DNA from 3 places in the Metabacillus sp. KH_069 genome. Region 2 is predicted to be linked to each of the others. Evidence: riboswitches for the same ligand, from Rfam matches in the RefSeq annotation. Region 2 holds a riboswitch; each other region holds the start of a gene.
What was found. Region 2 has a riboswitch for cobalamin ahead of AC3ISE_RS10500 (cob(I)yrinic acid a,c-diamide adenosyltransferase). Riboswitches for the same ligand answer to the same signal wherever they lie in the genome.

Region 1 (2,266 bases), 1.3 Mb from region 2:
CGCTTGATTCTTCAAGCGGTTTCTTCTTGTTTTAATACATGTACCTTATCCAATAACCTTTTCTTCGTTGATAATCATTTCTTCAAACAACCGCTGAAGCTTTCTCGTAACAGGTCCGGGCACCCCTTCTCCAACCTTCATGGAATCAATCTCCGTGACTGGTATGACCTCACTCGTCGTAGAAGTAATAAACGCTTCATCAAGCGTTTTGAGGTCGTCTACTTTCAATCTCTCTTCCGCCAGCGTCAATCCGTTTTTTCTGCAAAGATCTGCAACTTTCATGCGAGTCACACCATTTAAAATCAAATGATTCGCAGGGTGTGTATAAATGGTCCCATTCTTTACACCGTAAAAATTAGACGAAGAACCCTCCGTTATATGCTCACCGCGATGAAGCAGAGCCTCGTATGCTGCATTTTCGTAAGCCTCCTGTTTGGCGAGAACATTCCCAAGCAAATTCAGGCTTTTGATATCACATCTCAGCCAGCGGATATCTTCAATAAGATACAGCTTAATGCCTTTTTCCTGCTCTTTTACAGGCTTTGAGCAAGGAATTGGATAGGCTACTATCTTAGGAGTAACGTCTTTTCCCGGAAAAAGATGCTTCCTTCCTGTTACCCCGCGTGTGATTTGCATATAAACAGCACCATCTTGCACCTGATTTTTATGGATGAGTTCATTCAGCATTCCTGTTAATTCTTCTGCTGAATGCTGAAGTACAATCTTAATCTCTTTTGCACTTCTGACAAATCGCTCCATGTGCTCTTTCATCGCAAAAAACGAGCCATTATATACTCTGATTACCTCGTACACGCCATCCCCAAATTGATATCCTCTATCTTCAAAATCAATGGATACTTCGTTTTTCTGCTTAAATTCACCGTTTAAAAGTATGTACATATGAAGGCTCCTTTGGTTAGATTGAAGGCTGTTTTCTGAAATAAATCGATTTTATTACATGTGATTGAATGAAAAACTTCCTCTCTCTATGTTATGATGAAACACGCTGGTCTGTAAAATGGTTTCATCTTTTTATTTGTTTTTTTACAGATTTCAGTTGAAATTTCTTTTCCTGTCCATTATGATGAAATTATCCACAAACACAAGATATTGATAAAAAATCAAAATCGCAATACTACATATTGAAAAACAACAGCAAGCAAAGGTGCCAATTTATTGGCTTAAAAGGGAATCCGGTGCAAATCCGGAACTGTCCCCGCAACTGTAAGTGTGACGAACTGGGAATACCACTGTACGAGATTGAAGTATGGGAAGGACTCAGCGCAGAATGATCACAAGTCAGGAGACCTGCCATTTGATTGCTATAGTTTCGAATTCTTCGGGGACTGAGGAGATGAAACGATGGTTAATAACAGGACTGCTTGTATCCTTTTATTCTATCGTTTGATCCGCTCATGATCCCATGAGCGGATTTTTTTTTAGGTATAAACATCACACAATCAAGAGCTGATTAAAGCCTTTGCGCTTTATTATTTTTTAGGAGGATGTCAAATGGCAACCAAAATGGCAACAATTATTTTTAATGAACTGACACTTGAAAAAGCCCCATTTTCAGAAAAACGGATAAGAGACTTCATAGATGAAATCGGACACGGCTTCAAAGAGCTTGACCTGGATGCTTACAGCACAAGAATTGTACAAAGCATCGAAGGCCGCAGTGAATATACAACATCCCAAATCTCCAATCTCCTTATTCTCGAAGGTCTCTCCAATATTAGTGAGCTTGAACCTCAATGGACTTACTTTTGTGCACGCATTTATCTAAGAAAGCTATATAAGGAAGCTGCGTTCAACCGCAATCAGCCAAATGGATATGATTCGTTTCTGAACTTACTTAAAACACTGACTGATAAGGGCATATACAGTCCGAATTTGCTGAACGCATATTCAGACGAAGAAATACAAAGCCTTTCATCAATCATTCAGCCGGAAAAAGACAAGCTGTTTACATACATTGGACTCCGCACCTTGTCGGACCGCTATTTAGCAAGAGATTTTGATAAAAAAACATTTGAACTGCCGCAGGAACGCTATCTTGTCATCGCCATGACGCTTATGGCCAATGAAAAAACAGAGCATCGCCTTCAGCTTGTCAAAGAAGCTTACTGGGCTCTCAGCAATCTGTATATGACCGTTGCTACACCGACATTATCAAATGCAGGGAAGCCTGTCGGCCAGCTGTCGAGCTGTTTTATAGATACAGTTGATGATAGTCTGCAAGGCATCTTTGACAGCAATACAGATA
Region 2 (2,266 bases):
GGAAGCGATTCTAAAACAAAGTGAAGCCTTAGGTATTCCTGTGCATTTTATTAGATGCACATTTAAAGGATATACTCAAAGTTTTATAGATTCACTTAGAGAGTTGAAGGAAAACTATCATCTTACAAGTGCAGCTTTCGGAGATTTGTATCTTGATGAACACCGCAGCTGGGGAGAGAATGCAGCGAACTCTGCCGGGTTAGAAGCACTGTATCCGCTCTGGATGGAGAAGAAGGAAGCAGCGCACGCCCTTCAAGCTTTTGCAAATAGCGGATACAAAGCAGTCATCATCCGAACTCAGGATGATGTGCTTGATAAAACATGGCTTGGCAAGGAAATTGATCAGCAGCTAATTGAAAAAATGAAGTCCGAGCCTGTCTGTCCTATGGGTGAGGCAGGAGAATATCATACCTTTGTGTATGATGGCCCGTTATTTAAAAAGCGAATCCAGCTTACATTTGGCGAGAAAACACAAATGGAAACTATGACGCGTCTGGAGCTTGAAGGTTTAACCCTCATCGTGAAATAGTCTGACTGACGTTTCAGAAAAAAGATTTTGATGACATTTCCATTTTTATAGATTACAATGAACAAAAAAATATGATTCTTTAAAAGTGCCTGATGAAATCAGGATAATAGGGAAACCGGTTAAAATCCGGTGCAGCCCCCGCTACTGTAAGCGCAGATTCCATTGAGATGCCACTGACTTTTTAAGTTGGGAAGGTTCAATAGAAAATGAAGCGTGAAGCCAGGAGACCTGCTTTTAAAGATTGATTGCTTGTTTTTCGGTGGGAAAAATAAGTCAGGTACCCTTAGTGTGTAAGAATTTGCTTATTAAAGGCCTTGACTGACTTCCTATTCAGTTCAAGGTCTTTTTTATGTTTATAGACAAAAAGAGGAGATGCGGGAATGACAGGAAATGATCAAAAAGGAAGAGTGCTCATTTTTACGGGCAACGGCAAAGGAAAAACAACAGCGGCCATCGGTCTTGCTGTCAGGTCAATCGGAAGAGAAATGAAAGTCTCCATCCTTCAATTTATAAAATCACCCGAAAGAACCTATGGTGAAAAAAATGTGCTTGAAACACTCAACGGTGCAGAGATCCATCAGCTTGGCGCCGGATTCACTTGGACAAAAACACCTGATGTTCACCGCAAAGCGTTAAAATCAGCCTGGAGTATAGCTAAAGAAAAGATAGTAAGCGGCAAGTATGATGTTGTCATTCTTGATGAAATCAATAATGCGCTAGCTATTCAGAAGTTCCCGGTTGATGACGTTCTGCCAATAGAGGATGTTATACATACGATTCAAAACCGCCCGACCCACGTTCATATCGTTCTGACAGGAAGAGATGCAAAAGAAGAAATAAAAGAAATCGCGGATCTTGTGTCTGTCATCAATGTGGAAAAGCACTACTACGAAGAAGGTGTAGATGCCATTTATGGAATTGAATATTGAAGAACAAAACGCATTAAAACTCATGATTCAAGGGACACATTCTGACGCAGGAAAAAGCATGCTCGTCACAGCACTCTGCCGGATTTTCAGGCAGGACGGCTATCAAACAGCCCCGTTTAAATCGCAAAATATGGCTCTGAATTCTTATATTACGAGTGATGGCAAGGAAATCGGAAGGGCTCAGGGAATTCAGGCGGAGGCTGCCCGAATAGAAGCCACGACTGATATGAATCCCATTTTGATCAAGCCATCAAAAGACATGGAATCTCAGGTGGTTTTTCATGGGAAGCCCTATGCAAATATGAGGGCAACCGAGTATAGAGAGGATTTTTATCATTTAGGGCTTCAGGCGATCAAGGATTCGCTGATGAAGCTGTCAAACAAATACGAAGTCATTGTGATCGAAGGGGCAGGTTCTCCTGCAGAAGTGAATTTAAATGACCGTGAGCTTGTGAACATGAGAGTAGCAGCAATCGCAGAGGCTCCAGTGATTTTAATCGGAGATATTGACAAAGGAGGCGTTTTTGCCAGCCTGGTCGGGACCCTGCAGCTGCTGAGCGAGGCGGATCGGAACCGGATTATCGGGGTGATCATCAATAAATTCAGAGGCGATCTATCTCTGCTTCAGCCGGGACTGGACTGGTTTGAAGAATATACAGGGCTTCCGGTACTTGGAGTTGTTCCCTTTTTGCCGGACCTGGAAATAGCAGGGGAGGATTCTCTTGTTTTAAGCCAGTATTCAAACGGCACCAACCACGATGCAGAGCTGGATGTGGCGGTTCTTAGTTACCCAAGATTATCAAATTTT
Region 3 (2,266 bases), 720 kb from region 2:
TCCTTTAGGGTTTAAAAGTAAAAAGAGCGAAACTAATCGCTCTTTTATTTTACCATTTTTCTTATTGCATTGTTACGCCATAATCCTTCTTATTCAAGTAATACTCAAACGTTTTTCTCATGATAGGGTATAGCAAAAGAAAGAAAATGCCATTTCCGATTGCATGTGCTGTATCAAAAGGCAGACCAGCAAGATAATAGGCGAATCCATGGTCAGTCAAGACAAACATATTCAGTGAAACAACAAACCCGAATAGGTATCCTGCTAATACAGAAATGGGTGTAAAGATGATAAGACGATTTGATTTCACATATTTGCCTAAAAGACCTGATATCAATGCGAGAATGCCCCATGCGAGCATTTGCCAGATTGTCCATGTTCCCATCCCGAGCAGCAAATTGCTCAGGAAGCACCCTAAAACGGCTACAATCATGCCATTTACAGGGCCAATTAATATTGAAGTGATGAGAATAATGGCAGTCATTGGCTGAATATTCGGCACAAATTGAAATGCCATTCTTCCAACAACTGATAGTGCGATCAGCAGCGAAAGCAGACTGATTCTTCTAGTCGACATAGCGCTCTCCAGGATTACTCATATTTTCTTAAATCGAACTCAACTTTATCTCCATCTTTCAGCTCGATTTCATTAGCACCCGTCATTGCGTCTTCTCCATTAACAATTAAATGCCAGTAAGTTTTATCCGCATCGCTTGCCATGATTCCATCAATTCCGCTGATAAAGCCGCCAGATTCTTCTACTTTGAAATTCGCTTTCATTGCATCCATCAGTGTCTGACCTTCTTCAAAAGCCAATTCTTTAGAGTCTACTTTTTCTGCCATTTCATTTTTAGTAAGTGTGACAGCAGCTTTCATTTCTTCTGCTTCATCAGCAGCCTGTTCAGATTTTGGAGCTTCTTTCTTCGGTTCCTCCGCTGTATTTCCGCAAGCTGCAAGCAGCGCTAAAAGGAAAACGGACAGTAAACTTATTAATTTTTTCACAACTAATCTCTCCTTCTTCTGTATGTATCTATTTAGTGGATCATGAAACACTTCACGGAAGTCAGGCTCTGGAGCTTGATCTTTTTATCCTGAGAAATACGAAAAAGCCCATCTCCTAAGATGGGCTTAAAAACGGCATAAATAGATTGGGATTGTATGCAAAGAAACATAAATCCTGCCGTTTCTATGCTCAAGCCCCGAAGAATACAAACAATGTAAGAGATATCGGCAGGTCTACTGACTTTTGCGTCATCCTCCACTCGAACCTTCCCATATAATAAACAGCAATAGAGCCATCTGATTATACAGTGGTTTAGACAAAGTTTCGTCGGCAAATACAGTTGCGGGGACAGTTCAGGCATTTCACCTGATTCCCTATTAAGCGTAAAGCACCTATATCTCAAAGTATACGATTTTATTAATTCAGTCTTATTTTACATAAAACGACTGAGGTCTTCAACAGAAATTTCATTCGGTGTTTCTTATGAAACAAGAATTTTCGTCATGTTCTATCAGAAACATCGCTTTTTCGAGGCAAATAGAAGCTGAACGCTGTCCCTTCATTCACCTTGCTGTGAACATTAATTGTGCCTGCATGGGCATCAACGATGTTTTTTGCAATCGCAAGGCCAAGTCCAGTGCCCGAACGACCTCTTGTTCTTGCTTTATCCGCTTTATAAAAACGTTCAAAGACAAAAGGCAAATCCTCTTCTACAATACCCGTTCCTGTATCTTTTACGTCAATTTTCATGCCGCCTGCAACGGTTTGAACATGAATTTCAACAGATCCCCCTTCTTGGGTATGTCTGATCGCATTATCAACAAGGTTCGTCAAAACCTGTTCAATCTTATCCGGATCAAGGACAAACTCAGGATCATCCAGTGAAAAAGAGGAGGTTAACGTAATTTTTTTGTCTCTTGCAAGTCCCTGGAATTTCCGGCTGATTTTCTCAATAAACTCATGAACCAAGATTCGCTCTAAATTAAGAGAGATGTGTCCTGCTTCCATTCTTGCAAGATCAAGCAAATCGTTAACAAGTCTTCCCATGCGCAGTGATTCATCATAGATGACCTGAGCAATCTCTTTTTTCTCTTCCTCAGAGCTTGCAATGTCATCGACAATCGCTTCACTGTATCCCTGCAGCATGGCAATCGGCGTTCTCAGCTCATGACTGACATTGGCAATAAAATCTTTACGGAGCTTATCGAGTCTTCTTTCTTCTGTCATATCCCTAAGAACAGCAACTGCGCCCCTTACATAAGA

Region 1: it holds a riboswitch for cobalamin, as region 2 does, so the genes downstream of both, AC3ISE_RS04190 (ribonucleoside-diphosphate reductase subunit alpha) here and AC3ISE_RS10500 (cob(I)yrinic acid a,c-diamide adenosyltransferase) in region 2, are expected to answer to the same signal.
Region 3: it holds a riboswitch for cobalamin, as region 2 does, so the genes downstream of both, AC3ISE_RS14180 (DUF4430 domain-containing protein) here and AC3ISE_RS10500 (cob(I)yrinic acid a,c-diamide adenosyltransferase) in region 2, are expected to answer to the same signal.

Annotation. Positions count from the first base shown of each region.
Region 1 is NZ_CM174460.1:813,405-815,670, reverse strand. Features, by position in the region: gene dat (D-amino-acid transaminase) at 46-900, opposite strand; cobalamin riboswitch at 1,148-1,330, shown strand; gene AC3ISE_RS04190 (ribonucleoside-diphosphate reductase subunit alpha) at 1,513-2,266, shown strand, end outside.
Region 2 is NZ_CM174460.1:2,118,020-2,120,285, reverse strand. Features, by position in the region: gene AC3ISE_RS10505 (Dph6-related ATP pyrophosphatase) at 1-529, shown strand, start outside; cobalamin riboswitch at 596-779, shown strand; gene AC3ISE_RS10500 (cob(I)yrinic acid a,c-diamide adenosyltransferase) at 910-1,458, shown strand; gene AC3ISE_RS10495 (cobyric acid synthase) at 1,442-2,266, shown strand, end outside.
Region 3 is NZ_CM174460.1:2,835,160-2,837,425, forward strand. Features, by position in the region: gene AC3ISE_RS14175 (ECF transporter S component) at 62-577, opposite strand; gene AC3ISE_RS14180 (DUF4430 domain-containing protein) at 592-1,002, opposite strand; cobalamin riboswitch at 1,213-1,414, opposite strand; gene AC3ISE_RS14185 (ATP-binding protein) at 1,505-2,266, opposite strand, start outside.